DNA from 3 places in the Oceanobacillus timonensis genome. Region 3 is predicted to be linked to each of the others. Evidence: predicted binding sites of a transcription regulator. Region 3 holds the regulator's gene; each other region holds the start of a gene.
The links. Region 3 encodes CtsR, which represses protease genes until heat stress. Its sites were predicted from a motif close to ATGGTCAATAAAGGTCAAACA; they were not measured.
Positions count from the first base shown of each region.

Region 1: the regulator CtsR is predicted to act here: its motif matches at 8,979-8,999, upstream of B7E05_RS08415 (ATP-dependent Clp protease ATP-binding subunit).
Region 2: the regulator CtsR is predicted to act here: its motif matches at 6,090-6,110, upstream of clpP (ATP-dependent Clp endopeptidase proteolytic subunit ClpP).

Region 1 is NZ_LT800497.1:1,734,785-1,745,694, reverse strand. Features, by position in the region: gene B7E05_RS08430 (ATP-binding protein) at 1-2,034, opposite strand, end outside; gene B7E05_RS08425 (response regulator) at 2,062-3,063, opposite strand; gene B7E05_RS08420 (ATP-binding response regulator) at 3,471-6,479, opposite strand; gene B7E05_RS08415 (ATP-dependent Clp protease ATP-binding subunit) at 6,749-8,896, opposite strand; gene pdaA (delta-lactam-biosynthetic de-N-acetylase) at 9,227-10,009, opposite strand; gene B7E05_RS08405 (Na+/H+ antiporter family protein) at 10,091-10,910, opposite strand, start outside.
Region 2 is NZ_LT800497.1:1,256,510-1,267,419, reverse strand. Features, by position in the region: gene B7E05_RS06115 (sugar-binding transcriptional regulator) at 1-302, opposite strand, end outside; gene B7E05_RS06110 (glutaredoxin family protein) at 811-1,038, opposite strand; gene rpoN (RNA polymerase factor sigma-54) at 1,038-2,327, opposite strand; gene B7E05_RS06100 (fumarylacetoacetate hydrolase family protein) at 2,402-3,286, opposite strand; gene B7E05_RS06095 (FixH family protein) at 3,426-3,935, shown strand; gene B7E05_RS06090 (ribonuclease HI family protein) at 4,029-4,424, shown strand; gene B7E05_RS06085 (shikimate kinase) at 4,458-5,003, shown strand; gene clpP (ATP-dependent Clp endopeptidase proteolytic subunit ClpP) at 5,436-6,020, opposite strand; tRNA gene B7E05_RS06075 (tRNA-Arg) at 6,288-6,363, shown strand; gene B7E05_RS22080 (hypothetical protein) at 6,724-6,867, shown strand; gene B7E05_RS06070 (hypothetical protein) at 7,186-7,482, shown strand; gene B7E05_RS06065 (HPr family phosphocarrier protein) at 7,747-8,004, opposite strand; gene whiA (DNA-binding protein WhiA) at 8,133-9,083, opposite strand; gene B7E05_RS06055 (gluconeogenesis factor YvcK family protein) at 9,160-10,110, opposite strand; gene rapZ (RNase adapter RapZ) at 10,107-10,910, opposite strand, start outside.
Region 3 is NZ_LT800497.1:4,417,398-4,428,307, reverse strand. Features, by position in the region: gene B7E05_RS21815 (MgtC/SapB family protein) at 4-741, shown strand; gene B7E05_RS21810 (CtsR family transcriptional regulator) at 1,010-1,477, shown strand; gene mcsA (protein-arginine kinase activator protein McsA) at 1,501-2,061, shown strand; gene mcsB (protein-arginine kinase McsB) at 2,058-3,122, shown strand; gene clpC (ATP-dependent protease ATP-binding subunit ClpC) at 3,136-5,568, shown strand; gene radA (DNA repair protein RadA) at 5,787-7,160, shown strand; gene B7E05_RS21785 (PIN/TRAM domain-containing protein) at 7,245-8,342, shown strand; gene gltX (glutamate--tRNA ligase) at 8,532-10,001, shown strand; T-box leader at 10,069-10,289, shown strand; gene cysE (serine O-acetyltransferase) at 10,420-10,910, shown strand, end outside.

The sequences.
Region 1 (10,910 bases), 2.7 Mb from region 3:
GGCTGGCTGTTCTATGGGTTCCCTGTCTTTCTTCTTGGCAGCCTTTTCAATTTGGGTTTCAGAAGACGATTCCATCGCTTCTTGTGATGCCAATGCTAACGTGAATGTAAAGGTTGTCCTTTCTCCTTTTTCAGAAAAAACCCAAATGGTTCCGCCATGCAGTTCTACTAACTTTTTGGTTATATTTAATCCTAATCCTAAACCACCTTCAGACATTTCATTTTCCGGATGTCCTTGTTCATAAGGCTGAAATATCCTCTTCTGCAAATCCCTGCTAATCCCAATGCCTGTATCGGTCACATGAATTTCTGCGTTCTGTTCTTTAACAGAAGCCAAGATGGTAATGGATCCTTGCATGGTATACTTAATCGCGTTTTCTATGAGATTAAACATAATCTGTTTCACTCGATTTTCATCAGCATACACAGGTGGAAAATCTCCGGGAATCAGCTGGACAATGGACAGATTCTTTACGTCAGATGAAAAACGCAATGCATCGATAATCCCTGTGACAATCGGCTCCAATGTAACCACCTGTTTATTTAATCTCGGTTTATTAATCTGTAAGTTTCTGGTCTCCAATAAGTCTGTCAACAACAGGTTCATCTGCTGTCCTACATTTAAGACAGTGTTTAATTCCGCCATACTCTGTTTAGATAATGTTGTTTCTTCTCTGTCTCGTACCGCCTCCGACAGCAACAATATACTATTTAACGGATTACGGAATTCATGAGATGTATTTGCTAAAAACTGGTCTTTTTCTTCATTCACTTTTTTCAATCTTTCCGCTAGTGCCTTTGTTTCTCTATACTTTTGAAAATATCCCTGGAACCAGACAATCGTATAACAAGTAACAGCAATTATCATATCGAAAGGGTAAAAAGTAAGATAAACACTTTTTCCTGACCATATAAAATTCCATATTCCATGGTTGGAAATGGCAATAAAGCCAAGCAGCATAAGGTTTCTCGCTTTCGGTTTATCTTTATACATCAGAATAATCGACACACTGGTAACAACCACCGTAATAAGAGCAAATATATTATATACAGGACGAAGTGCCAAAATTTGCGGCATCGATAAAAAGATAGTTAACACAGCTAATGCAGCCATTGCCCATTTAAAAAATGGAAAGATTTTATTCCAATAAGGCAGTTTTTGATGATCGATACATTGAATCAGTGCATAAAAAATGACTAAATACACCGTATGTATCATCCAAAATTCTAATTCATAACCTATATTAATAAATTGCTGCAGTAACTTTTCACCAGTATAAAACAAAAAACCGGAAAATAAACTGAAGGTTAACAACGAGAAAGAAAGAACCTTTTTATCTCTTCCCCCTATAAAATAAATAATCAATGTGTATAAAGTATGCATCAACAGAATAGCCGCAATGACAACTTGAGAATAATTGGTAAGCTGAACTTCTCTTGTAATTGCTGCATCTGTTCCTAACCGAAGCGAGAGATAAATACCTCCATCTCTGCTATCTATATAATTTGCAACTTGAATCATCAGATCGATGTTTCCTTCTTCATCGGCTGTAAAAGTTACTGTCTTAGGCATAATATCCGCAACATAGGCCATTTCTGTTTCAGCAGGCCGGCCAGTCTCTGCTACTTTGCGGCCATTCACATAGACTTCAGAAGATGTACGGATATTTGGTATATATAATTTAAAGTTCTGATTATCATCCGGATTCACCTTCATTTGCAGTCGATAAGTACCGTAACCAAAAGGAGAACCAAGATTATTCTCCCATCCATGTGGAACTTGGATCGCTTCTGGTGTTTCTGCAGGTAATTCATCTTCCCGCATTAAAAACCTCGACGGGTAAAAATCCCATTCTCCATCCAGTACCAGCGTTTTTCTATCTTTTATTTCCCGTGAACTTAAATCAAGCTTTCCATCTTCAATAGCAGGAGTTATATTTTCTTGAAATATACCTACCCAGATCAATCGCAAAACAGACAAACTGATAATACAGAGAATCACAAAAATTCCCGTTCGGATATAATCTCGCTTCATTTATATCAACTCTTCTTTTAAAAGACATCAGTGAATCCAGTTTTTTTCTTTCACGATTTCTGCCGCTTCGGTATCAAAATCAGTTAAACTTTCTAATTTTGATATATTATAGGATGATGTTTTCTCATAACGATGCAAATAATCTGCCAATCGAATGATAAGCTCCAGCCATACATCTTTCAGGATTTTTCTCTCATTAACAGCCCAAAAGTAATCTAATCCGGCTAAGTACTCGTCTTGATACGCCTCCAGTACAGTGAAATACTGTTCTGCATGTATCGTTTTTCTTTTTAATAAATCATAAGCGGCAAGTTTAAACTCGCGCGATTGAATATGTATACTACGATCCATATCAATTTGGTAAAATTCTTTTTGGCTGACGATTTTAATAGGAATATCTTGTTGCTCCATAACCTTTCTAATTTGGTAAACAGCTGTATACAACTGGGCATTTGCCTTTTCCCACGAGAGATTGCTCCACAGCAATTCGATCAAATCGCTTTTTAAAATGGTATTTTCATGGTTGTAAATAAAGTAGGCAAATAATTCTTTTGCTTTGGACGTACGCCATTTCACATCTGCCCGCTTATTATCCTGATATATCTGTAAAGCTCCCAAGTCCTTAATAACGGTGGTCGATTCCCCTGTTGCAGTGTGCTGATCCATCGTCTTTCTTTCCATTATCCGCTGTACCGTTACAGCTAAACGCTCCTGTTTTACAGGCTTCAGAATATAATCCACTGCATTTAATTCAAAAGCTTTCACCGCATATTCATCATAGGCCGTAATAAAACCAATTTGTAAAGAAGGTTGAATATTTAACAGCTGTTCCGCCAGATCTGTTCCTTTAATTGCAGGCATATGTATATCTATAAATACAGCATCTACGTGTTCGGCCTGGATATGGTGGATTAAATCATCAGCCTCTACATATTTCCCGGTGACATGTACACCTTCTAGTTTACGTAACAGTAAATTCAAATATTGTAATGCTAAATGTTCATCGTCTATAATTGCTATACGAAGCATTGAATCTCCTCCTGATTATCTCTTGTCTGTGTTCCAAACTTTTATTATAATCCAAAGATACATGCTACAAAATAACATCTATTCCTCTTTTTCTATACAATTTCTATACATGAAACAGCAGCTTTACAATTCACATTTCCAGTTACTTTTCACACACATCGCCTAATTTATTATCCATGATAAAATTTTCTGTTTTTTTAATCATATCATACTATATTAAAAATAACTGTCATCTATAGAACTTTTTTATTGGTTTTTAATGGAATAAATGCTCTTTTTATTCCTGCTCTCATCTCTTTCAAAACCGGAAAAAATGACTTAAAAATAACACTTCATTCTACAGAAAAAAGATCATCTCCCTGCAGAATGAAGTTTTATTTGGTTTTTCTCATATAATCAATTATTTACTAATCAGCTGTATCGATTTCAAAAGATACCTTTGTCCCCTGTCCAGGTGCACTGTCTATTGTTAACCCTTTTCCATAATGCCGGTGCAACCTTTTTTCCAAGTTTATAATGCCTACACCTGATTCACTGTTCGATTCCCCTTTAAAAATGGCTGTGATCTCTTCTTCTTCCATTCCTGTTCCATCATCTTCTACCGTAATCATTGCTTTGTGGTTAGCTGCTTCTCTTTTCAAACGGATGCTTACTGTCCCTTTCCCTTTTCCTTGCCTAATACCGTGTTGCACTGCATTTTCCAAATCCCATTTCACCTGCAGCGCTTCTCCAAAACGAACTTGTTCAATATATAGATAGGAGTGAACGAGACGTAATTCTTCTTCTAAAGGAATCAACAAATGCATTTGCTGGAACTGAAATTTACTGCGTAATAAATTTCCGAATTCATCCAGCAACTTTCTCATCTCCTCCAGATCCCATTCGCTCAATGCTCTAATTGCATTTAATGTATTAAATAAGAAGTGCGGCTGTATTTGTGCTTGCAGCCACATTGTTTCCAATTGTAGCTGCTGCTCAGCAACCCGTTTCAGCGTAATCAACGAATTCAGACGGGTTTTCAGCTCTGTTGCCTCTACCGGTTTGGTTATATAATCATTTGCGCCTGCTGCAAAAGCAGCTTGGATATCCGAATTCCCACCTGTCAGCAGCAGGATAGGAAGTTCTGTTAGAGAATAACTTTCCCGAATCGTTCTGGTTAGCTTGTATCCGGATATTTTTGGCATCATTATATCCGAAATGACCATATCCCATTCTCCCTTTTCCAATTCTTTCAATGCCTGATCAGGACTGGATACAAGCACCAGATGATATAGATCATCCGGCAGAACCGCTTGTAAAGCCAATAAACTGGCAGGATCATCATCTACTGCCAAAATAGATGGTTTTTCATCATGTTGCAAAGGAGGCGGCGTTTCCATTTGTTCTGTTTCCTCATTCACTTTGATAGTTCGTTTATTCTCTCCAGAGAGGGGTATTGATTCTTCTTGCGTGAATGCTAATTCCAACGTAAAAGTAAAAGTTGTTTTCTCTCCTTTTACAGAGGCAACCCGGATGGTTCCGCCATGAAGTTCTACCAGCTGTTTTGTAATACTTAATCCCAATCCAAAACCGCCTTCCCGCGTCATCCCTTCTGGCGTTTCTTCTTGTTCATAGGGAAGAAATAACCGTTTCTGCATTTCCCGGCTAATACCAATCCCTGTGTCAGTAACATGAATTTCCGCTATATCGCCGTTTACTGTTGCAGAAATAGTAATATTCCCTTGATCCGTAAATTTGATAGCATTCTTAATTAAATTAAATAAAATTTGCGTGAGCCGATTCTCATCAGCATATACAGGAGGAAATGTTTTAGAAATACGATTGATAATTTGCACCTTCTTCACGTTAGATGAAAATTGCAGTAAGTCTATTACCCCTGTAACAATCGGTTCCAATTTGATAACCTGTTTATCAAGTCTTGGCTGCCCCTGTTGCAATTGCCGCTCTTCCAATAAATCCGTCAGCAGGAGGTTCATTCGATTGCCTACATTCAAAACCGTGTTTAAATCATTCCTGCTTTGTTCCGTTATCGCTGTTTCTTCCCTGTCTCGCACAGCTTTGGAAAGTAATAAAATACTGTTCAATGGATTACGGAATTCATGAGAGGTATTTGCTAAAAATTGATCTTTTTCCTGATTCATCCGCTGTAATGTCGCGGCCAGTTCTTTCGTCTCCTCATGTACGCGAAAGTAACCTTTGAACCAAACCACCATAAAACACACGATGGCAACAATCAAATCAAATGGATAATGCGGCATATATTCTCCGGTTCCTCTCCATATCAATGCCCATATCAATTGATGAATAACAGCAGCACAGGATATGATTAAAAATAAACTCCTGTTTCCTGATTGCTTATACGATCGTATCATCGTCAACACACCGATACCAACAAGGCCACAACCTGCGATAAGATAGGCAGGTAACAAGACAATCATTTGCGATAAGGTCAGCGGCAGAAACAATGTTACCGCGGCTAGTCCAAATACGCCCCATTGAAAATATGGGAATATTTTATTCCAATAAGGAAGTTTTTGATGATTGGTACATTGCAGAAAAATATAACACTCTATCAATACCAATGCTACAAAAAATCGGATTCCCCAGTCATTTTGCGTATAGAAAAAGGCATGCAATAATTTTTCTTTTCCACTAAGAAGAAATAGAACCGCATAAATAAAAGTTAATAAAGAAAAAAAGAGTAACCGCTTATCTTGATTTCCAATCAAATACAGGATGAACGCATATCTGGAATGAATAAGAAGAACGATGACCATCGCAATCTGCATATAAATAGAAAACTGCACTTCATTAGTCAACGCCTCTTCTGTTCCAAAACGAATGGAACGAATAATACCACTGTTAAAACTTCGTATATCTTTATAATTGGCAGCTTGAATCACAATATCTATAACGCCTTCTTCATTTGCTGTAAAAACAACACTTTGCGGAGAATTTTCAGCTATAAAACCTTCTTTCTCAGCAGCAATTTTTCCTGATGAAGACAGCTGCTCCCCATTGATATAGATGTCAGAAGCACTGCGGATACTCGGTATGTATAATTGATAATTCCTGTCTTGACCTGAAGGAACGTTGATTTGTAGACGGTAAGTTCCATAACCAGTAGAAGAACCCAAGATATTATTCCAGCCATCGGGGACTTTAACAGTTTCTTCAGGTACTGGTGCTGTTTCATTTTCATCCATTAAAAAAGCGAATGGATAGAAATTCCATTCCCCGTCCAATAGCAAAGTTTCTTTTTCAACTGTATCCCAATCTCGTAAATCAAGCTCTCCCTCTTCAATATCCAAAGGAGTACTACTCTGAAAAACGTCCATCCAAATAAGCCGAAAAGCTGATAAACAGGCGAAAACAAGCAGCAAAATCAGTCCCAGCTTCACGTAATTATTTTTCATCGCTATCATCTTTTCTAACATCATTTTTTAAATTGCATATCCTGGAATTTCATTTTGTTACAAAGATTCACTTTTCCCCAGAAGACCTAATCCGATTATACCCGCCTATAAATCAGAGCTATTCATTCAAATTCTATACTTTTCCTATACAAAATTTGGTTATTACTTTATTTGGACATAAAAAAAGATCAGCTAACCATTTATTGGTCAACTGATCTTTGTATGCTTACCTTTATTTGAAATGCCTTACGCAATGACTTTACTCTCTATTAAGATGCATTAGAAACGACAATGTCTTCTTCATCTACATCCACATGAACTGCTGTAACGTCTTCTCCTTCAAGAATCAAGTCGGTTAATTGATCCTCTACTTTATCTTGGATAACACGGCGCAATGGACGTGCACCAAAGCGGGCATCATATCCGAGTTCCACCAGACGTTCTTTTGCTTCATCAGAAATCGTAATCGTAATCTGATTTTCTTTCATGGTTGCTTCTAAATCATGCAGCATTAAGGAAACAATTTGTAGTAAATCATTTTCTTTCAGCTCATTGAAGTTCACAATCGCATCAAAACGGTTCAGGAATTCTGGTTTGAAATAGTTACTCAACATTTCCAGTGTAGCGACTGATTCATGTGTTTCTGCATTAAAGCCGACACTTACTTTTTTCTCACCAGTTCCAGCATTACTTGTCATAATGATAACTGTATCTTTAAAACTTACTTTTCTGCCATGAGAGTCTGTTAAAAGACCGTCCTCCATAATTTGCAAGAACATATTCTGTACATCTGGATGTGCTTTTTCAATTTCGTCCAGTAACAGAATAGAATATGGGTTTCTGCGGACACGTTCGGTCAGCTGTCCAGCTTCTTCATGTCCGACATATCCTGGTGGTGAACCGATAATTTTGGACACCGCGTGTTTTTCCATATACTCACTCATGTCCAGACGTAGCAGCGCATCTCTCGTACCGAATAATTCTTCTGCCAGTACTTTGGTTAATTCTGTTTTACCGACACCAGTAGGTCCGACAAACAGGAAGGAACCAATAGGACGTTCTTTTGCTTTCAATCCGGCACGGCTGCGGCGGATAGATTTAGCAACTTTATTTACTGCTTCTTCTTGTCCAATAACTTTGGCACGAAGATCATCAGCTAAGTTTTTCATTTTTTCTTTTTCATCTTTTTGCATTTTGGTTACTGGTATACCTGTTTTTTCTTCTACAATTAATTGAATATCCGAAATATCAATATCCAGTACCTTCTCGCCATCTTCTGCTTTATCCAGTTGTTTTTGCAACTGAATTTCTTGATAACGGAGGTTGGCAGCACGCTCATAATCTTCTTTCTCTGCTGCTTCCTGTTTTTGTTTAACAATTTCATCGATACGTTGCTGCAGCGATTCAGAATCTTTTTGTGCATTCGCCAAGTTCAAGCGGGAACCAACTTCATCCATTAAGTCAATCGCTTTATCCGGCAGGAAGCGGTCTTGAATATAGCGGTTGGATAAACCAACAAACGCCTCAACAACTTCATCTGAATAACGTACTTCATGGAATTTTTCATAACGGTCTTTAATGCCGTTCAGAATTTTCACCGTATCTTCCAGAGATGGTTCTTTGACGATAATCGGCTGCAGACGTCTTTCTAAAGCCGCATCTTTTTCAATTTGACGATATTCTTTTAAGGTAGTTGCACCGATAACTTGCAGGTCACCACGTGCCAGAGCCGGTTTTAAGATGTTGCCGGCATCCATTTGTGAACTTTCTGCTGTACCGGCGCCGACAAGTAAATGAATTTCGTCAATAAACACAATAACGTCATTACGTTCTTGCAGTTCAGCAATCAACTTATTCATTCTTTCTTCAAACTGACCGCGGACACCAGTATTGGCAACCAGAGAGGATACGTCCAACAGATAAATCTCTTTGTTCAATAATTTCGTTGGAACATTTCCTTCGATAATATTCACAGCCAATCCTTCTGCAATGGCTGTTTTACCAACACCTGGTTCACCGATTAAGACCGGATTGTTTTTATTTCTTCTATTTAATGTTTCAATTACGCGTTTAATTTCTTTATCTCTGCCAATGACAGGATCAATCTTTCCTGATCGTGCCTGATCAGTAATATTTTTTGCCAACTGATCAATCAGACCATTTCCATTGTTTGATTTTTGTTGTGTTCTCGTGCGTGCACTTGCACCACTTTGCTGTCCATTACCTTGGAAAAAGTTGTTGGCAAATGATTGATCCATATTGCCAAATGGAGAATTAGAGAAAAAGTCATTATTCATCATATTTCCTTGAATCTCTTGTAAGCATTCTTGGCAAAGATGCACTTCCATACGTTGTCCATTCATTTGCATTTGTGCATTGATGGTTGCATCGTTTTGGCCACAGTTTTGACATTTCATTTCTCATTCCTCCTTGATTTAGTCAGATAGGTTAATATTTCGTTGTTTTGACTTTGACTATCTTTGACTATAATTTCATTATACTCTGACCTTCTTTGACTTTCAAGTGTTTTAGTCAAATTTTTTTATTTTTTTTTGACCTTTGTATTTTTAATAACGAAAACCTTATTCTAACAGGGTTTTTATAGCTCTTCCTTTCATCTGTAGACCTTAAATACCTGCCGTAAATAAGATTTTTTAGAAGTATATCAAAAAAATGTGCTGTAAAAAAGAAAAAGAGCTTACCGGATTTACTATCTCCGGTTTGCTCTTTGCTTCATTACTGTTTATTTAATATGGAAACTGCTTTGGCAATTGCTTACGCATCCATAAATCATCAAGGCTTTTAAATTGGTACCCTTCTTGTTTCAAATCTTGAATGACTTTTTTCAAAGCTGTTGCATTATCACTGGAAACAGCATGCAGTAATATCACGGCTCCGGGATGTATTTGTTTCATTATCTCATCATAAGCATAGTCCGCACCTTTTTGTGCGTTTGTTTCCCAATCGATAAATGCCAGTGACCAGAATACATGCACAAGGCCGAGTTCTGTGGACCATTTTAGTGTATCTGAACTGAATGTTCCACGGGGCGGCCTGACATAGGTTAATTCTTTCTGGTCACTCACCTCTGCTACAGACTGTTCTAAATCTGTCAGTTCTTTTTGAATCGCTTCTTTATCCATCACGGTAAAGTCAGGATGATGATACGAATGGTTACCGATAATATGTCCATCATCCACCATTCTTTTGATCAAATCTGGTGAACTCTCCACATAATGTCCGGTTACAAAAAAAGCGGCAGGCACTTCCTCTTGTGCAAGCACATCTAATATATCCTGCGTATATCCCTGCTCATAGCCATTATCAAAGGTGAGATAAATATTTTTTTCGCCGCTGTCATCAACATAGAATGCATTGTATTGATCCAACACTTCTTGGTACGCGCCTATATCCGGCGGCGTATGATCATCTTTTTTCTGATAGCCCCAGCCGTATGCAGCAGCTGTATTCCATGAAAAAATGCAAAAGAAAAAGGCAAGTGATAACAGGATAGTGATTGATCGTTTCATGCGAACCCCACCTCGTTTTTTCTTACCTTTTCCTTATACTGCGAACATTATACACTTTTCATCTAATTTTTAAGCGCCCTCTTACAGGACCATCGCTGCAATCCATCCGAAAATAAACAACGGAATATTAAAATGAAGAAACGTTGGAACACATGTCTGCCAAATATGGTTATGCTGTCCATCTGCATTTAATCCGGCTGTTGGTCCAAGTGTACTGTCAGATGCCGGAGACCCTGCATCCCCTAAAGCGCCGGCCGTTCCAACTAAAGCGGCTGTAGCCAGCGGTGAAAAGCCGGCAGTCAAACAAATCGGCACAAACAAAGCAGCAATAATCGGGATCGTTCCAAACGATGTTCCAATGCCAATGGTTATAACCAGGCCTAATAACAATAAAACAAAAGCGATTAACGGCTTATTGTCTCCTAAGACAGACGCAGAAGCTTCTACTAATTCTGCTACCGCACCGGTTTCTTGTAAAACTTCAGCAAATCCGGCAGCTACTAAAATAACAAAAGAAATCGTACCCATCATGGAAATCCCTTGTGTCATTACTTGATCCAGCTCTCTATACGGAACTGCCACTAATACAAACAGTGCAATAATTCCTGTTAATGCTCCTAAAATTAAATTACCTGTTATGATTTGTACAATCAATGCTAATACAATCGCAACAAGGGTAAGAACATGTTTCTTACTAAATGTTACTTTTTCGATTAAGTCTCTAGCCTCTGCGTTCGATTCTTTCATCTCTTTTTTAGGCTCTTTATCTTTTCTATACGTAATAAATATCGCTATAAATAATCCAAGAATCATTCCAGATCCGGGAATTAACATGGATAACGTTACTTGACTTAATGTGATCTCTGCACCATTCGATCTTAAGCCTTCCAAAATCAAATTT
Region 2 (10,910 bases), 3.2 Mb from region 3:
AACTGGTCTTCCAAGTTCTCCAACCGGGACAAATCTCCAATCAAAGCAGCCAGCTGATCCAAGACTACTTTTCCCTCATTGGTTATAAACATACCTTTCGAGGTAACTTCAACCAAACCTTGTCCATGTAAAAAATCAATTTCTCCACGAACATGCCGCTCTGTTAAATTTGCACTCTCTGCTAAAGCCCTCCTGCCAATTGGCTGATGCACGTGTACATGCTGTAATAAAGTGTACCTTTCCTGCATCAAACTGACCAATTCAGGTACGATTTTTCTCTGTAGGGCCATGATGGATTCCATTTAAACCAGTCTCCTCCAACGGGTTCGAAAACGTCCCATGTGGTTGTTTTATGTCCCGATTCAATTTTCATTATAACATACCTTCTATAGAAAGCAAAGAAAAGGCCTGATAGAAGTACTCACATTTTATTTATTCCCATTGACTATGAACTTAAACAAAAAACCTCCCTTCTATGAGTCAGCTGGCCATATATTGACCCGCAATAAAGAAAACTTGGCATTCGTTAAAGGGAGCCTTGAAAGCGTGTTTTGCTTTCTTAGAATCCCTTATGCTCTTGAGTGCAAGCCTTTCGGCGAATGCCTTAGTTGGGGCTGGGACTGCGCTTACTCGTCCCACCGAAGACATTTGCGGTTACTCGCCCCATCAAAACCACTGCACTTATACTTGGTACCTAAAAATTTTTACTACGTCGAAATTCTTCTGCGTTAAAATTTTATACTTTCCTAACGTGTAAAAAAGACATTTTCTTTAGAACGACTCTATTCGTTCAAAGAAAATGTCTTTCTATTACTCCGCTAACAGGCTGCTGATATTTTCTATGTTTATTTCATTCCCATACACTGCACTGTCTTTATAAGCAATGACCGGAATCAGCAATTGATATTTTTCCAATAAAGCATCTGATTGGTAAATATCTATTTCTTCTACGGGGATGGCAGCTGTATTCAATAAATCCAATAATTCACGTGCTTCTACACATAGTGGACAATGCATTTTTGTATAAAATCGAATCATTACTTTTCTTTCATTCTCCTTTTACGCTTTGAGGAAGACGGAATATCCAGTTCTTCCCGGTATTTCATTACCGTTCTCCTTGCTACATAAACCTGATACGTTTCCTCCAGCTGTTTACGGATTTTTTCATCGGAAAGCGGGGATGTCTTGTCTTCCTCAGCTATAATCTGATGGACATACTGTTTCACCACAACCCGGGCAATCCCCTCTCCTTTCCTTGCTTCACGCTGCAATAGGTACTTCACCCGGAGGATACCAGCATCCGTCTGCAAATATTTATGGCTGATTGTCCGGCTAATAGTAGAAACATGAAGGTTCAAAGCATCCGCAATTTCCTGGAGCGTGAAAGGTTTTAATGCCGCTATCCCTTCCTCAAAATAAGATAACTGTTTATTTACAATGATACGCAAAACCTGTTCCAATGTCTTGCCCCGATATTGAATCGCCTGCTTCAGCATTTCTACTTCTTTCTTCTTTTCTTTTAAAAAAGCTGCTCCATCTTTTGGCATGTTCATCTGTAACATATCGTCCCGAATTTGAATGGTCGGGCTTGACCAATTAAAAAAAGATAAACGCCACTCTCCGTCTTCTTTAAAAACAGCTGCTTCTGGAATAATATACGCCGCTTCTTCCTGCTCCAATAATTTACCAGGGTTCGGGTGACATAGTTTCATATTTGTAATCAACCTGCCAGCCTCATCTTCTGTAACCGCATACGTTTCTGCTAAAGTGCCGATATCTTCTTCCGCAATCAGAAATAAGTGATTCTCAAACAAATCATCCAGAAAAGAATAATCACAACCCATTTCTTTCAACTGCAGGTGAATGCATTCTTGTAAACTTCTGGCTCCAATTCCCGGTGGATCCAGAGCTTGCAAATAGGACAGCGCCTGCTTTGTTTCTTCTATAGATAATTGGCAGTTTTCTGCCCAATCTTCCATCGATATATCCAAATAGCCATTTTCATCCAAAGAATCAATCCCGAAAAGAACAGCTTGTTTTATCCTTTCCTCTGGAATAGAAAGCATATACAGACTCTCTTTTAGTTGCTCGTACATGTTTTTTTTCGAAGCATTCATACTTTCAAGTGCATCCGTTTCTCCATGAAATTGCGTCAATACCTGTTGGTCAATAGGCTGGACATCTTCAATCAAAGGGTTTTCTTCCGCGATTTTCTGTACGTAATCGTATAATTCAATGCCGGATAGCTGAAGAATTTCGATAGATTGATGAAGCGATTGATTCATTTTCCAAGTTAATGCTTGCTGTAATACGAGACTTTGCTGCATGCTTCCCCCTCCCATTTTTTCATTAGATTGTTCTTTCGCATTGCTATCACATCAAGTTCCAATATCTACAGACACTATACTTTCTTCACCTGATTTTCCATCGTTCCAATCCCTTCGACTTCTAATGTTACATTATCCCCTGCCTGAAGCAGTCCGGACGGCTCCATCGCCATACCGACACCATGTGGGGTCCCTGTTAAAATGATATCTCCAGGCTCCAACGTCATGATTTCGGAAATAAAGTTCATTAAGAAAGGAATATCAAAAATAAGATGCTCTGTATTAGAAGACTGACGCACTTCGCCATTTACATAAGAACGGATATTTAATGCATGCGGATTATCCACTTCTTCCTTTGTAACAACCCAAGGTCCTACAGGTGTCGTATGATCTAATGATTTCCCTTGCAGCCACTGTGGTGTGCGTTTTTGCATATCACGCGCCGACGTATCATTGGCAAGTGTGTATCCGGCAATATAATCAAAAGCATCTTCTTTTTTAACTTTTGAAGCCGTTTTCCCGATAACCACGGTTAGTTCCACTTCATAGTCTAATTTTTCAGTAATGGATGGATAAAAAATAGCATCTTCCGGTCCAATAATCGCATTATCAAATTTAGCAAATAAAACAGGATAATCCGGAATATCTGATTTCATTTCATGAACATGCTCTTGATAATTTTTCCCAATACAAATCACTTTTTTAGCTTTTCCAAGCGGCATCCCCAAATGAACATCCTGAAGTGACAATGTTTCATACCCTTCTGCTTTTGAAAAAATCTTCCGCAATGCTTCAATATGTTCTTCTCCCTGTGTATAAAAAGCAGTCGGATCCGCAGGAAGCGTTTTTTCACCAAATTGTTTGGATAATGTTTCCACGTCTGCAACGGTATCAGAATCGGTTACGACCCCAACACGGTAATTTTCATCTTTCTCTTTCTGGTAAGCTACTAATTTCATCTTTTTCCCTCCCTCCTTTTATTATAGTCGAGATATCCCCGGGAAAGAAATAGATATGTCATAATTTTTTCAACCTTTTTCGAGTGTATTCATGCTATACTGGGTACCGGGAGAATGTAATAGAAAGGGGATACAACCAATGAAGAAGCAATTATTTTTTTTGGTGATTATTCTTACGGCTCTGCTAGCCGCTTGTTCAAGTAATGAAGCAGATACAGCAGAAGATGATGACGCAGAGTTACCAGAATTACCTGCTTTAGAAGTAGATTTTGATGTTCCTGAACATGTTGAAGTTGGAGAGACGATTGATTTAACTGCTCATGTCAGTTTTGAGGACGAGCCCGTTGAGGATGCCAATGAAGTTTTATTTGAAGTCTGGACGCAAGGAAATGCAGATGACAGTGTGGACATAGAAGGTACTCATCAGGAGAATGGCACATATACAGCAAGTTTTACATTTGAAGAAGAAGCTGTTTATGAAATGTATGCACATACAACAGCAGAAGGACAACATAACATGCCTTTAGAAACCGTTATCGCGGGAGATGCGGAACCATCTGAAGAAGATGCCCATGACGAAATGGACCATGAGCATCATGAGCATGGCGCAGATGAGGACGAACACGGACACGAGCATGAAGATGAATAAGAGGCTCTTTTAAACATAGGGGATGATTCATATTTCTTTTCGGTCTACATTTCGTTATACTATTAACGAGAAAGGCAAGCGGAGGGATATACGTTGATCCAGGTATACACGGACGGAGCCACAAACATGAAAATAGAAAAAAGCGGTGCCGGCATCTATATAAAGTCCGGGGAAAAGAAGCTGGAATATGCTGTTCCCCTGCCATATATGTCAAATCATGAAGCTGAATTTCACGCCATCATAGAAGCATTAAAAATTTGTCAAACAAACTTTAAGGGCGAAATCCTGTCTTTTCGGACAGATTCCAAAGTAGCAGCAGAAGTGGTCGATAAAGGGAAGACAAAAAATAAACACTTTCTTCCTTTACTGGAAACCATCCAGGCGCAAACAACAGATTTTCCATTTTTATTTATTAAGTGGATACCTGAGAAAGAGAACCACAAAGCAGATCAATTAGCTAGAAAAGCAATCCATCAACAATCATCATGATGCGCAGGATGACGTGAGAGGGAGGAATATAAAATGAGAAACATACCACTGAAGGAACAAAGCATTGTACTAATTGGTTTTATGGGTGTTGGAAAAACAACGATTGGTCAAACCGTTGCCCGAAAAATATATCGAGATTTTATTGATATTGACGAAGAAATTGAACGCAGATTTCAGATGACTCCAAAAGAAATTTTTGCAAAACATGGAGAAGCAACCTTTCGTCAGTACGAAAAAGACATCATTTCTGAGTTATGCCATAAACGGTTAAAAGTTATTTCGTTAGGTGGTGGTGCTTTTCTTCAAAAAGAAGTTCAAGATGTTTGCTTTGCCACTTCTACTGTTTTATTCCTCGATTTATCTTGGGAAAATTGGAAAGAACGGATTAGCTTATTAATAGACAGCCGCCCTGTTTTACAAGGTAAAAATATGGAGGAAATCAGAAAACTTTTTGATGACCGCCAGCCAATTTATGAAAGGCATCATTCCCGAGTCATCACAGATAATCAGGACATTGAAGAGGTTGCTGATTATATTGTAGATTCTTTAAAATTAGCTTGGGAGCTTTATAGTTATTAATTCAGCTTTCGCACCTAAGAAAGGAATGTTTGCTGAACATTTTTACCATGCACCACGTAAAATTTGTTCTGTCTGATCGAACTTTTATTTGTTTAGCTATTGCAACCGTATAGAACATCCTGCTAGCGGAGGCGGACCGTTTTGACTCCTGAGGGATCAGCACCATCTGAAGATCCACTTTTGCCAAGTGCTCTTCTTGGCAAAAGTTAGCTGAAGAGCGTGCCCCTAGGAAAGCAAAACGGTCCGCTGTAGCGGTTGCCTTACACCTTACCTTCTCATCTTTGTCAACTGATGTATGTAAGTAATGATCAACCCCTGTTCCGATGGAAAGGAACTTACTTTTTTAAGGGCGAAAATTGAGTTATTAAGAAAAAACAAGCCAGGGTGTTCAACCCTGACTTGTTTTTTTGATTGTATTACAATTCATTTTTATTATTCTTTACGTTCAAAAATGTCATCAATCAAGCCATATTCTTTAGACTGTTCTGCACTCATGAATTTATCGCGCTCTGTATCATGCTCAATAACTTCTAAAGGCTGACCAGTATTTTCAGACATGATGCGATTCATACGTCTTTTAATTTCAATAATTCTATTAGCATGAATTTCGATGTCTGTTGCTTGACCTTGCGTACCACCTAGAGGCTGGTGAATCATAATCTCACTGTTTGGCAATGCAAAACGTTTGCCTTTTTCACCAGCGTTAAGCAAGAATGCTCCCATAGAAGCTGCCATACCAATGCAGATGGTAGATACATCTGATTTAATGAAGTTCATTGTATCAAAGATGGCCATACCGGCTGTGATAGAACCACCAGGAGAATTAATATATAAAGAAATATCTTTTCCTGGATCTTCTGCTTCTAAGAATAAAAGCTGTGCTACAATGGAATTGGCCACATTGTCATCAATGCCGCTTCCAAGCAGAATAATCCGGTCTTTTAATAAACGGGAGTAAATATCATATGCACGTTCACCACGATTTGTTTGTTCAATAACTGTAGGTACTAAATTCATTTAAAAATCCTCCTTAAGTTGCCAACTTTAATGGCTGATGATTTTTTCTATACTTTATATGATAGCTCATTGGTCAATAAAGGTCAAACAAAAAGTTTCACCAAATTTATACTTTAACCATCATTCCCGATTTTATGTTTGTTAAACATGAAAATATGAAACACTTGGCGATGGATACAGAAGAACTTTTCATCAAATTATAGAAAAGGGCTTGTCTCAAAGGTTATTCATATGTATAATAAAGATTGTGTTTTTGATAAATAACATGCGCCCATAGCTCAGCTGGATAGAGCACTGGTTTCCGGTACCAGGTTTGCCGGGGGTTCGAATCCCTCTGGGCGCACTATATAAAATCCATAATGACAAGGGTTAGAGACATTCTTATCCCTTGTCTTTTTTAATGAAAATATATTCTGTTCTAACGAATTGCAAACCTCCGTGTTTCGAAATAAATTAATTCAGTCTAAACTTCCAAAAGAAAAGTCTTTTCCTCTCTTTTCATTGTCCTAAATTCGATGCTTCCATATTTTCATTATCCCCCAAAAAGCTCTTTTTTTATTTGCAAAAATAGCATATCCCATGCTCATACATACTTATTCTTTTTTAAAACCATTATCATTTCTCCAAGAACAGTTGTCCTGCAGCAACGCAAATGTCATACTATAATTAACTTATTAAAGGATATCAAGCAAGGAGGAAAAATATGAGCCTGAAGTCAAGCATCTATAAGATATTACGTATATGGAATGATGTTGATGCCGTCAAAAAGGGGAGAGTAGGGAAACGAATCGGCAGACGTGTAACTGGACGCGCTGCTGGAAAATCGATTAGAAAACTATTTAAATAAATTCTCTTCATCTATAATAATAAAAATAATCCTTTTATTATTATAGATGAAGAGTTATTATAACTTACTCCTATTAAATTGAATCAGAGAGCTCTTCAAAACAGATTCATTAAGTAAGGTAAAATCATTGATGCAGCATCTTCGAGAAAAAAGTTCCCCGAATTAGACAGAAAAACGAAGATTGAAGCAACCTGTCGTGTCTCAAGTATAGCGAATAATACCTTTATGAAACAAATGATTATTACAAACAGAACCTTGATGCCAAAGGTTCGGCACAAATGTATTAACAGTTATTATTTTAAAGTAAGGAAGCGTATCATGTCTTATATCATAATTATCATATATGTTACTGCTCTTGAAGTGGTATACTCTGTTTTTGATGAAAAAGTAAAAACAAGTTGGGTTTTTTCAGTTTTTAGAATTTCTTCGGTTGTCAGCTTGTTCATTGTCAGTATAAAACTAGAAGGATTTTTGTTTTATTTAGGAATTATTGTTGTACCGTTTGTCTCTATTACTATTATTCGTTTATTTTTTTCTGAAAATAAACCAACGATTAAAAATGATATACTGTTTTTCTTTTGTATGGTGATTTTTGTATTAGTGATGAGATTTTAAAGATTTGATTTTCAAATCCATTTATCATCATTATAATTTGTTTACATCACAAAAAAGAAATGACGTTGGCGAATGCTCATCCCATTCCCGTATTAATAAAGGTTTGAGATTTCTTTCACCAACGTCACACACGTACAGTCTCTTACATTTGAATAAAGCATGTCTCTCTAAAAACTCGTGCACTTTCTCACAAGAAGATGCAAAAAGAAGTTCTTCTCTTAAAGAAGGATTTAAAACCGGTTTACTTCATTTCTATTCATTTCATCACACTTTTTCACGGACAAGGCTGGTTAGATGTTTCATTGCCTCTTCTTCATCTTCCCCTTCAATAATAAGCGTTATTTCTACCCCTTTTGTCAGGGCTAAGCTCATTAATCCCATAATGCTTTTCGCATTTACTTTTTTCTGATCCTTTTCTAAAAATATATGTGAATCAAATCGATTGGCCTCTTGTACAAAATAGGCAGCTGGCCTTGCTTGCAGTCCTGAATCCAATTCAATCTTCACTGTTTTCTCAACCAACAAATTCACTCTCCTGTCTGTAAGTAAACGCATCCATTTTTTTGAATGCAGATAAATATCTGCATTGACTATGTGCGATGGTTATTGTGTTGTTCTTTGCATTATATCATATTCTGCGGATACTAGCATTAATTACCAAGCTGGAAATCTCCTTGCCTGATCTTTTCTGCAAATTCATCAATTTTTTTCAAGCGATGGTTCACACCTGATTTCGAAATTTTTCCACTGCTGACAAATTCACCTAATTCCTTTAACGAAACCTCTTCATACTGCACCCGCAGCTTAGCTATCTCTTGTAATTTCTCCGGCAGTTGTTCCAATCCAACTGTCCGTTCAATCAATTTAATGTTTTCAACTTGGCGGAAAGCGGCACCAATCGTTTTATTTAAATTCGCCGTTTCACAATTGACCAGCCTGTTGACAGAGTTTCTCATATCACGGACAATACGTACATCCTCAAATTTTAATAACGCCTGATGGGCTCCAATAACGCCTAAAAAAGCAGTAATTTTCTCCGCTTCTTTCATATATACAATATGTCCGTTTTTTCGCTCTAACGTTCTGGCATGTAAATCATATTCATTGAGTATGGATTTCAATGCTTCTGCATGTTCCTCGTAATAATTGAAAATCTCCAAATGATAGGAGGATGTCTCCGGGTTATTCATCGACCCGCCAGCCAGAAAAGCTCCACGAAGATAGGCTTTTCGACAACAATCTTTATCGACATATTTTTTGGAAATAGACCGGGTGATTTGATACTGATTTTTGATTAAATCTAAATCCTCTAATAAGGATTGTACGCCGTCTTTCATACGGACGATATAAACATTATTCTTTTTTAATTTCATTTTTTTCCGTACCAGAAGTTCTACCGGCAACGTATAATTTTGTTTGATTAATGTGTAGATACGCCTTGCAATTGCTGCGTTTTCCGTCTGGACATCCAATCCGTAACCTTGCTTTGATATAGAAATAACGCCATTCATTCGGACAAGTGCAGCCAGCTCAGCAAACTGACAGCAAGAATCCGATTGAATAGCGGTTAGCTCTTTCTTGATATCTGATGCGAAGGACATCGTATCACACTCCTTCCCCTTTTGAGCACTTTAAAACTTCAAAGAGCGGGGTATGTATGCTGCCCCACTCTAAATACTATAAAAACCGATAAAGCATCTCAGCTATTTTATCATTATTATGACGGAGTGTTCCATCTTTATGCTTCACGACAATATTTCCGGGAAAGACTTCTACATCCATCGTTTTTAAACGGGCAATATCCGCTTCTACGGGTACTGCTTTCTCTTCTTTATAAATTTCCTGTGTTTCCGCGTCTATCGGCTGATTGTGGACGATCACATAATCAATACAATTATCACCTACATGATCATGGATCGCCTGTACATGGTCTGCTGCAGAATAATTGGTTGTTTCTCCGTCCTGGGTCATGATATTACAAACATATACAATCTTTGCTTCTGTATTTAATAATGCTTCCTTCACTTCCGGCACAATTAAATTTGGCATGATGGAAGTATAGAGGCTTCCTGGGGAAATAACAATCAAGTCTGCCTTTTGAATCGATTCTACAGCGTTAGGCAACGGCTGCAGAGGCTGCGGCTCTAAAAAGACACGCTTAATCCTTTTTCCGGACAGTGGAATATTCGATTCACCATGGACAATCTCTCCATCTTCCATAATCGCATGTAAAGACATATTTTCATTCGATATCGGATAGATGTTCCCTTTCACATTCAAAACCCGTGAAATTTCTTTGATGCCTTGGTTAAAGTTACCGGTCATCGATGTCATGGCCGCCAGTAATAAATTCCCCAATGAATGACCTGTCAGTCCGTTTCCCTGTTGAAACCGGTGCTGGAATAGCTCTAACAGCATCGGTTCTGCATCCGATAGCGCTGCAATCACATTTCGGATATCTCCAGGTGCAGGCATTTCCATCTCGGAACGAATTCTTCCTGTACTGCCGCCATCATCTGCAACGGTGACGATGGCTGTTAAATCCACCGGCAAATCTTTTAATCCCCGAAGCAAAACCGGCATTCCTGTTCCTCCGCCAATAGCTGTTATTTTGGGAACATCACTCATGATGATGGAACCTTTCTCTTTTCAATATCCCTGTGGGAGACATGGGTAATATAATCATCACTGAATTGCTTGGAAAAATACTCCGCTAGAGCAACGGAACGGTGTTGTCCTCCTGTACAGCCAATTGCAATGACTAATTGCGATTTCCCTTCTTTTTTATACTGCGGAAACATGAAACGGAATAAGTCATTTAATTTCTCCGTAAACAACTGTGTATCCGACCATTTAAACACATAGGAATCTACTTCCTGATTTAAACCTGTTAAAGGCTTGAGCGCAGATACATAATGTGGATTCGGTAAAAAACGGACATCAAAAACCAAATCGGCATCAATCGGAATACCATATTTAAATCCAAACGATACGAAGTGGACAGAAAACACTTCCTGTATTTCTTCCTTGTATAATTGGAGAATTCTCTCACGTAAATCTCTCGGCTTCAAATCGGATGTATCAATAATCCGTTGGGAACGGCCGCGTAATTCATCTATAATAACTCGCTCCTGGTGGATTCCATTTAAGGGGAGTCCGCCAACCGCTAAAGGATGGGAACGTCTTGTTTCTTTATATCTGGACACCAATGTTTCATCCGTAGCATCTAAAAATAAAATATGGCTCTGAATCCATGGTTTATGGCTAATCGCGTCTAAAGCCTTATACAAGGAATCAAAAAATTCTCTTCCTCTGAGATCCATGACAAGTGCCACTTTTTGAATGGTATTGGAAGCATCTTTCATTAATTCTAAAAATTTGGGAAGAAGTGCAGGAGGCAGGTTATCTACACAATAATAACCTAGATC
Region 3 (10,910 bases):
CATATGAATAAGCTTACAATAAATAGTAATAGGGAAGGAAGGGAGGAAGCCAGATTGGAACAATTCATCGGAGACAATTTTTCAGTTATCTTATTACGGCTGTTTATTGCTTTACTATTATCCGGCTTAATTGGTTTTGAACGGGAAATTAATAATCATTCAGCCGGGTTTCGTACGCATATACTGGTAGGGGTAGGCTCTTGCTTGATGATGATTTTATCGTTCTTTGGTTTTATTGCTTTTATACATCAATACGACAACGTTCAATTTGATCCTGCTCGTATCCCGTCCTATGTAATCAGTGGTATTGGATTTCTTGGCGCTGGTACCATCATTGTTTATGGAGGAGCTATCAAAGGACTAACCACCGCTGCTTCTATATGGGCTGTAGCAGGAATTGGATTAGTAGTCGGAGCTGGAATGTATAGCGCTGCTATTGTAACTACTCTAATTATTCTAGTCAGTTTAATTTTTTTAAACCAAATCGAATATTTCTTTCCACGTTTCAGATCCAGTAATTTTATTGAGATTATTGCTTCAAAAGATTTTGAAATACATGAAGCAGTAAAGTCAATTGAAGAAAAGCATTTCAGTATTAAACAAGTAGAGATAAAGCAGCTGGAGGGTGATCAGCGTAGAATTCATATATGGACAGATATGAAGAGGGATAATAATTTAGTTTATTTATTTGACGATATATCTAAACAGCAAGGGGTAGTAAATATAACGAAGCGGGATTAAATGATAAAGATGTTCAACTATTTACTTACGTTTGAAGGGGGAATAATCGCAGCCTTGCCAGTTTGAACATGTACTTAAATAACACATGCTTAAATATTTTCATAGATTTTCTATAATTTAGTTTTGATTTTTGGTCTGTTTGTCAAAAATAGAAGTATCATCCATTTGCAACAGAAGAAATTTATATTATAATAAAACCATAGTCAAAGTTAGTCAAAGTCAAAAGGAATAATTTATCAAATAAATTATTTGATTTGAGGTGCAAAGGATGAGTAACATTTCAGATATTATTGAACAATATTTGAAAAAAGTATTACAGGCAGAGGAACAGCAAGCGATTGAGATAAAAAGAAGTGAAATTGCAGATCAGTTTCAATGTGTACCTTCTCAAATAAATTATGTTATTAATACCCGTTTTACAATTGAGAAAGGGTATATCGTCGAAAGTAAGCGCGGAGGCGGAGGGTATATCCGCATCATGCGTGTTCGTCATCAGGATAATTCGGAATTAATCGATGAAATTATTTATTTAATCGGTGATTCGATTCCTCAACGTGCTGCAATAGACATTTTAGACCGCCTGTTAGAGGAGGAACTGCTTACAGCACGTGAAGCTAAATTAATATTAGCTAGTATTGACCGAACGACGTTAGCTTTTCAATTACCACTTAGAGATGAGTTGCGTGCGCGTATCCTTAAATCTGCATTAACAACACTCAAGTATTTGAACGATTAATGACCTAAAAGGGGAGGAATCGTATGGAATGCCAGGAATGCCATGAAAGAAAGGCGACATTGCATTTTAAACATATCATAAATGGGCAGGAGAAAAAAATCAGCCTTTGTGAGATATGTGCAAAGAAAAAAGGATATCTGACTTATCCGGAAGAAGGCTATTCCTTGAATGATCTGTTAGCAGGATTGTTTCAAAAAGATGGGCTACATTTAAACGCTGCAGGAACAGCAAATACGAATCAGCCTAAACAGCCTCCAGATTTAAAATGTCCATCTTGCGGCAGAACGTTTAGCGAATTTAAAGAAGCCGGGAAATTTGGCTGTGCAGATTGCTATGCTTCTTTTGGTTCAAAGGTAGAGCCAATTTTACGGCGTGTACATGCCGGGAATACCAAACACACCGGAAGAATTCCGAAACGTGCTGGGAAGTATATTCAGCAACAACGATTAATTACTTCCCATAAAGCGGAGTTAAAGCAATTGATTGAAGATGAAGAATTTGAAAAAGCAGCTGTTCTTCGCGATAAAATCAGAGAGCTGGAAAAAGCAAATCAACAAAATAAGGAAGCGGGTGATAACACGTGACATTAGAATCGTTTATCAATGAGGCGGTTAGCCCGTGGATGCTGGAGGATGGTCCGGATAAAGATATTGTCATGAGCAGCCGCATCCGTTTGGCCCGCAACTTTGCAGATAAATTGTATCCAACATCGGGGAATAAAGAAGCATTGGAAGATGTGCTGCAATTTATAAAGGAAAATTATGTGGAGCAAGACGATTCCAAGCAGGATTCTCTCTCTTTCATACCAATGAAGCAGTTAAATATGATTGAAAAACATGTTTTGGTGGAAAAACACTTAGTAAGTCCACATTTAATAAAACATAGTGAGTATGCGGCTGTTTTATTATCGGAAAATGAGCAGACTTCCATTATGGTAAATGAAGAGGACCATTTGCGTATGCAGGTGTATTATCCAGGACTTCAGTTAAGGAATGCTCTGGAGAAAGCTTATTATCTAGATGATTGGATGGAAGAAGAAGCCGACTATGCGTTTGATGAGACAAAAGGATATCTGACCAGCTGTCCTACCAATATTGGAACTGGCATGAGAGCTTCCATTATGATGCATTTACCTGCACTTGTACTTACGAAGCAAATGAATCGGCTAATCCCTGCTATCAACCAACTGGGACTTGTTGTCAGAGGTATATATGGGGAAGGCAGTGAGGCAAGAGGGAATATATTTCAAATATCGAATCAGATTACACTGGGTAAGTCGGAAGAAGATATTGTGGAAGACTTGGAAAGTATCGTGAATCAACTTGTGGAACATGAACGCATGGCCCGTCAGTATATTTATGAACAATCCGAGATCCGTTTAGAGGATCGTGTTTTCCGGTCGTATGGAACGCTTAAAAATAGTAGAATTATTGATTCCAAGGAAGCTGCTATCTGTATTTCTAATTTGCGTCTGGGAATTGATTTAGGCATAATAGAAAATATTTCCGAGAATATACTGAATGAATTGATGGTTTTAACACAGCCTGGATTCTTGCAACATTATGCCAATAAAGAACTCCGCTCTGATGAACGTGATATTCGCAGAGCATCTATTATTCGCGAAAGATTAAATTTGAAAAAGTAGGAGGAAAAAACATATGATGTTTGGTCGCTTTACAGAGAGAGCACAAAAGGTACTGGCACTATCTCAAGATGAGGCTGTACGATTAGGCCATAATAATATCGGGACAGAACATATTCTTCTTGGTTTAGTACGTGAAGGAGAAGGTATTGCCGCAAAAGCATTACAGTCTCTTGGTCTAGAGGTAGCTAAAATTCAAGAGGAAGTGGAAAAACTGATTGGTGTTGGCAAACAGCCTTCTCAATCTATTCACTATACCCCGAGAGCGAAAAAGGTTGTTGAATTATCTCAAGATGAGGCAAGAAAATTAGGCCACTCCTACGTGGGTACAGAACATATCCTTTTAGGTTTAATCCGTGAAGGAGAAGGAGTTGCTGCCCGTGTTTTAAATAACCTCGGTGTGAGCTTAAATAAAGCCAGACAGCAAGTTCTTCAGTTGTTGGGGAGCAATGAGTCTCAGGCAGGCAGACAAGGGCGTACAGGACAGCAGACAAACGCAAGCACGCCTACTTTAGATTCGTTAGCCCGTGATTTAACAGTCAGTGCGAAAGAAGGAAAAATTGATCCAGTTATTGGACGTTCTCAGGAAATTGAACGTGTGATTCAAGTATTGAGCCGCCGCACCAAAAATAATCCTGTATTAATTGGAGAACCTGGTGTCGGGAAGACTGCTGTTGCAGAAGGGTTGGCACAGCAGATTATTGATAACGAAGTGCCGGAAACACTCCGGGACAAACGTGTCATGACATTGGATATGGGTACAGTAGTTGCAGGGACAAAGTATCGTGGTGAGTTTGAGGACCGTCTGAAAAAAGTTATGGAAGAGATTCGTCAATCCGGCAATGTTATTTTATTTATTGATGAACTTCATACGCTTATTGGTGCCGGTGGAGCAGAAGGTGCGATTGATGCATCGAATATCCTGAAACCGTCCCTGGCTCGCGGTGACTTGCAATGTATTGGTGCAACGACACTGGATGAATACCGTAAATATATCGAAAAAGATGCCGCGCTGGAACGCCGTTTCCAACCGATTCAAGTGGATGAACCGACATTGGATGAAACCATTCAAATTTTGAAAGGTTTACGGGACCGCTATGAAGCACATCACCGTGTCACTATTACGGATGAAGCCATTGAAGCAGCGGCAACGTTATCAGATCGTTATATTACCGATCGCTTTTTACCGGACAAAGCTATCGATTTAATTGATGAGGCCGGTTCAAAAGTACGCTTAAATTCCTATACGGTTCCGCCAAATTTAAAAGAGCTGGAACAAAAACTGGAAGAAGTAAGAAAAGAAAAAGATGCTGCTGTCCAAAGCCAGGAGTTTGAAAAAGCAGCTTCTTTAAGAGATTCTGAGCAACGCTATCGGGAAAAACTTGAAAAAACAAAGAATGAATGGAAAGAAAAACAAGGACAAACGGATTCGGAAGTGAAGATGGAAGACATTGCTGCCGTGGTATCTATCTGGACAGGAGTTCCTGTTGCTAAGATGACCAAAGATGAGAGCGATCGTTTGTTAAACATGGAAGAAATTCTTCATGATCGTGTCATTGGGCAATCCGAAGCTGTGGATGCAGTGGCTAAAGCAATACGTCGTGCCCGCGCTGGATTAAAAGATCCGAAGCGTCCAATCGGCTCATTCATATTCCTTGGACCAACTGGTATTGGGAAGACAGAACTTGCCCGTGCACTTGCAGAAGTGATGTTTGCTGATGAAGATGCAATGATCCGGATTGATATGTCAGAGTATATGGAAAGACATGCGACGTCCCGTTTAGTGGGATCTCCTCCGGGCTATGTAGGCTATGAAGAAGGCGGCCAATTAACCGAGAAAGTCCGTCGTAAACCATATTCTGTTGTTCTGCTGGATGAAGTGGAAAAAGCACATCCCGAAGTCTTTAATATTCTTTTGCAGGTGCTTGAAGATGGCCGGCTGACTGATTCCAAAGGAAGAGTTGTTGATTTCCGTAATACCGTAATCATCATGACTTCCAATGTTGGTGCAAATGAACTGAGACGTAATAAATATGTTGGTTTCACTTTAGATAATGACCAGAAGAGAGAACATGAAGATATGAAATCAAAAGTGTTGGATGAATTGAAAAAAGCATTTCGTCCAGAATTTTTGAACCGTATTGATGAGACAATTGTGTTCCACTCTTTAGAGAAAAAACACATGAAAGATATTGCATCATTAATGCTGAAACAGCTGCAAAAACGTTTGGAAGAGCAAGAATTAACGCTTTCTCTTACAGATAAGGCAATTGAAAAAATTGCTAATGAAGGCTTTGATCCAGAATATGGAGCTCGTCCGCTTCGACGTTCTATTCAAAATAATATAGAGAATTTATTATCAGAAGAGCTTTTAAAAGGAAACATCGAAAAAGAGCAGAAAGTGAAGATAGGGTTGAATAGCAAAGGAGACTTTGTTGTCCTTTCTTAATACAGGATGTAAGGTGAGAAAGCTAGAAGAATGCGGTTCTTCTAGCTTTCTTTTTTCCCTGAAGATACTTGTGGCATAAGTATGGAAGAGTGTTTTTAAATTTGATGTTTTTCTGTAACCTATGAAATCGAAAAATAGTCTATAATAGAAAATAAGGCTGGTTCAATGTAGAGTGAAGTTTGTCAGGTTGAACGTTGCCTGAAGGAGGTCCTGAAACGTTGGCAAAAAGGAAAACAAAATTTGTCTGTCAAGAATGTGGATATGAATCAGTGAAGTTTATGGGGAAATGTCCAGCTTGCCAGCAATGGAATACAATGGTTGAAGAAGTTGAAGCTACTGCTGTGAAAGGCAGAGCAGGATATATGTCTGACACAGCCTCCTCTCAAAAACCGGAAAAAATTACTTCGATAGAAACAAAAGAGGAACCCCGTATTACGACGAAAATGCGGGAATTTAATCGTGTATTAGGCGGAGGCGTTGTATTAGGGTCGCTGGTTTTAATTGGCGGGGATCCGGGTATTGGAAAGTCAACCCTCTTACTGCAAATATCTGCGCAATTGGCAGAGAAGGAATTGCCGGTTCTTTATGTGTCTGGTGAGGAATCTACACGGCAAACGAAATTACGTGCTGATCGGTTAGATATAAAAACAGATGCATTATATGTTTTATCAGAAACAAAATTAATGGATATCAGCAGACAGATAGAAGAAATCAATCCTTCCTTTGTTGTCGTGGATTCCATTCAAACGATTTTTAAAGAAGAAGTAACCAGTGCTCCCGGCAGTGTGTCTCAGGTTCGAGAGTGTACCATGGAACTGATGAAAATAGCGAAGACCAAGGGAATTCCCATTTTCATTGTCGGTCACGTGACCAAAGAAGGATCGATTGCCGGTCCACGTTTATTGGAGCATATGGTAGATGCAGTATTGTACTTTGAAGGAGAGAGACACCATACTTACCGTATTTTAAGAGGTGTGAAGAACCGTTTTGGAAGTACGAATGAAATGGGGATTTTTGAGATGAAGGAAGAAGGGTTGCGTGAAGTCATGAATCCTTCAGAAATTTTCCTGGAAGAAAGGTCTCAAGGAGCTGCCGGATCAACCGTTGTCGCTTCGATGGAAGGAACCCGCCCCGTTTTAGTAGAGATACAAGCATTGATTTCACCGACAAGCTTCGGGAATCCGCGCAGAACAGCTACAGGAGTGGATCATAATCGTGTCCCGCTTTTGATGGCTGTATTGGAAAAACGTGTTGGAATGATGCTGCAAAATCAGGATGCTTATATTAAAGTAGCTGGCGGCGTGAAGCTGGACGAGCCGGCAATTGATTTAGCGCTGGCGGTCAGTATTGCTTCGAGCTTCCGTGATCATTCAACGAAGCCGGACGATATTTTTATTGGCGAGGTTGGTTTAACAGGTGAAATTCGCAGGGTGTCCCGTATCGAACAACGGGTACAGGAATCTGCAAAACTGGGATTTAAACGGGTTATTTGCCCGACAAATAATTTAGACGGATGGAATTACCCGGAAGGAATTGAAGTAATCGGTGTTTCTAATGTACAGGAAGCTTTAGAGATTGGATTGCGTCAGTAGATTTTTCATGAGAATTGCTAGTAAAAAAGCATATATTCCATGTTTTTGGGTAATACTACTATAATAGTCAGGAGGTGAAAGGAATTGATGAGAAAAGTAGTACACTTATTTTTTATTATATTAGGCGGTACCATGGGGTATCTCTATCTTCCAGTAATCGTCCGGTTATTAAATGTTGCTGAATCAAGCTGGTTAACTTCATCTATATTGGGAATGATTGTTGGAGCTATTATATTTTTTATCTTGTCTTATTTACTAGTAAACTATATTGTAAATTTCTTTCGTTGGGTGGAAGATGGACTGGTAAAAATACCGGCCATGGATTTGTTTTTTGGCAGTATTGGTTTAATTGTCGGTCTCGTTATAGCTTACTTTGTTAATATGCCGTTCCAAGATATGAGTATTCGTGTATTTTCACAGGTTCTGCCGCTTTTTATCATGATTATTCTCGGGTATTTAGGATTCCAAGTCGGTTTTCGCCGGCGTGAGGAATTTATGAATATACTCAAACCGACGAAAAAGGAAAAGCGCCGCAGCAATGAGGAAGAGGATACAGATACGGCCTCTGTGAGGCCAAGCTCGAAAATTTTAGATACAAGTGTCATCATTGATGGACGTATTGCGGATATTTGCCAGACAAACTTTTTAGAAGGAACCATCGTTATTCCACAGTTTGTCCTTGGTGAATTACAGCATATTGCAGATTCATCGGATGCGTTGAAGCGGAACCGGGGCAGACGTGGTTTGGATATCCTGAACCGGATCCAAAAAGAGCTTGCGGTACCGGTAGAAATCTACGAAGGTGATTTTGAAGATATTCCCGAGGTAGACAGCAAACTGATTAAATTAGCAAAAGTCATTGATGGGATTGTCGTTACCAATGATTTTAATTTAAATAAAGTATGTGACTTCCAGGGCGTGTCGGTCTTAAATATTAATGACCTTGCCAATGCCGTGAAGCCGGTTGTTCTGCCGGGTGAAGAGCTGCATGTTCAAGTTATTAAAGACGGGAAAGAACATAATCAGGGTGTTGCCTATTTAGATGATGGCACGATGATCGTTGTGGAAGAAGGCAGGGATTATATCGGCAAAAATATAGAGGTTGTGATTACCAGCGTTCTGCAAACCTCTGCAGGCCGAATGATTTTTGCAAAACCAAAATTACTTGAAAAAGCGTTGTAAAAAGGGTATAACTGATAAAGGATAAAAAAAGTGATAACATGTATATGTTATCACTTTTCGTATAGAGCTTGTTTATAAGGTGAGGGAAAAAACATCTTTGCTGAGAAGGATTCAAAAAATATCATATCTCATTTTTTGAAAGCAAAAAAGCAGGCAGCTATTATCTAAACAATGAAGGAGGCATTTTAAATGAGTAAGGAAGTCCGCGTACGTTATGCACCTAGTCCAACAGGGCATTTGCATATTGGTAACGCCCGTACGGCTTTATTTAATTATTTATATGCAAAACATTTTGATGGAAAATTTATCATCCGCACCGAAGATACAGATGCTAAAAGAAATGTAGAGGGCGGCGAAGAGAGTCAGTTAAAATATTTAAAATGGCTCGGTTTAGAATGGGATGAAGGTGCAGATATCGGCGGAGATTACGGTCCTTACCGTCAGACAGAACGCTTGGATATCTATCAAAAATTTGTAGATGAACTGCTGGAGCGTAATTTGGCTTATAAATGCTATATGACAGAAGAAGAGTTAGAGGCAGAGCGGGAAGAACAGCGTGCGAATGGACAAGTACCAAAATACGCTGGCAAACACAGCAATCTGACAGAAGAAGAAATAAAGACTTTTGAAGCAGAAGGCAGAACACCGAGTATCCGTCTCCGTGTTCCAAAAAACGAAACCTATACATTCCAGGATATTGTCCGTGGAGCAATCACATTTGAATCCAGTGATTTTGGGGATTGGGTAATTGTAAAGAAAAATGGAATCCCTACTTATAATTTTGCTGTAGCGATTGATGATCATTTTATGGAAATTACGGATGTATTGCGGGGAGAAGAGCATATTTCCAACACACCGAAACAAATGATGGTTTTTGATGCGTTTGGATGGACAGCACCGCGTTATGGACATATGACGCTCATTCTGAATGAAGAACGTAAAAAACTGAGTAAACGTGATGAGCATATTCTCCAATTTATCGAGCAATATCGTAATCTAGGTTACTTACCGGAAGCAATGTTTAACTTCATCAGTTTACTTGGATGGTCTCCAGTCGGTGAAGAAGAGATGTTCACACAAGACGAGTTAATTAACATTTTCGATCCGGAACGTTTATCGACTTCTGCTGCGATTTTTGATCAGCATAAATTGAAATGGATGAACAATGAATATATTAAGAAAGCAGATTTACATCGTGTCGTTGATTTAGCATTGCCGCATTTAATTGAAGCTGGAAAACTCCCGGAAGACATGGATGATGAAACGAGGGAATGGGCAGAAAATGTGATTAGCTTGTACCGTGAACAATTGCGCTACGGAGCAGAAATCGTTGAATTGACAGACTTGTTTTTCCAAGAGGATATTACGTATGGAGAAGCAGAATGGGAAGTTTTAGGAGAAGAACAAGTTCCCGAAGTATTACAAGTATTCACAGATAAATTGATTCATTTAGAGTCGTTTGATAAAGATTCCATTAAAGCACAATTTAAAGCAACCCAAAAAGAAACAGGACATCGCGGGAAAAAGCTCTTTATGCCAATCCGTGTTGCGACAACCGGACAAATGCATGGTCCGGAGCTTCCTTTTGCCATTGAGCTGCTTGGAAGAGATGTTGTTGTGAAGCGTCTGGATAAATTATTAAAGGAAATGAATGCTTAGGAGTTCACATTTCCTGCATTATATAATATATTATCCTTATAAGAAATGCCTATGAAAATGAAATATCAATAAAGCGTTGATGGGGTAAAGTAAAGAAGAATATCTTACACAGAGAGAATCACATTTGCTGCGAGTGATTTTAAGATGTCTTTTCGAAGTGCGCCTCAGAGTCTATCATGGAACGAACATAGAGTACATGGTAGCGGTTCTCTGCCGTTAACAGGAGCAAAGTGGGGAAGGATATTTTTCCTGAACAGAGTGGAACCGCGCTAAAAAAGCGTCTCTGTGTTTTCAATAACACAGAGACGCTTTTTTTATAACTGGTAAAAGGAGAGGGGAGCAAATTGGATAGTAATATACTTCCATATTGTAACAAGGATGCTTCCTGATTATTTAAACCAAAGGGGGCTTTATGTAAATGGTCTTTCGAACAATAAAAGAAGATATGGAAGTTGTATTTGAACAGGATCCAGCCGCCCGGACATATTTTGAAGTGATGTTGACATATTCGGGTGTACATGCAATTTGGGCACATCGCCTTGCGCATTGGCTGTATAATAAAAATCTGAAGTTTTTTGCCCGTTTTGTTTCACAATTCGCCCGTTTTATCACTGGTATTGAAATACATCCCGGAGCAAAAATAGGAAGACGGATGTTTATTGATCATGGAATGGGCGTGGTTATCGGAGAAACATGTGAAATAGGCGATAATGTCACCATTTTTCAAGGGGTAACGCTTGGTGGAACAGGGAAGGAACAAGGCAAACGGCATCCAACGATTGAAGACAATGCAATGGTTGCAACAGGAGCCAAAGTACTGGGAGCTATTACAATTGGAGAAAATTCCAAAATTGGCGGAGGTTCTGTTGTATTAAAGGATGTTCCGGCTAATGCTACTGTTGTCGGTGT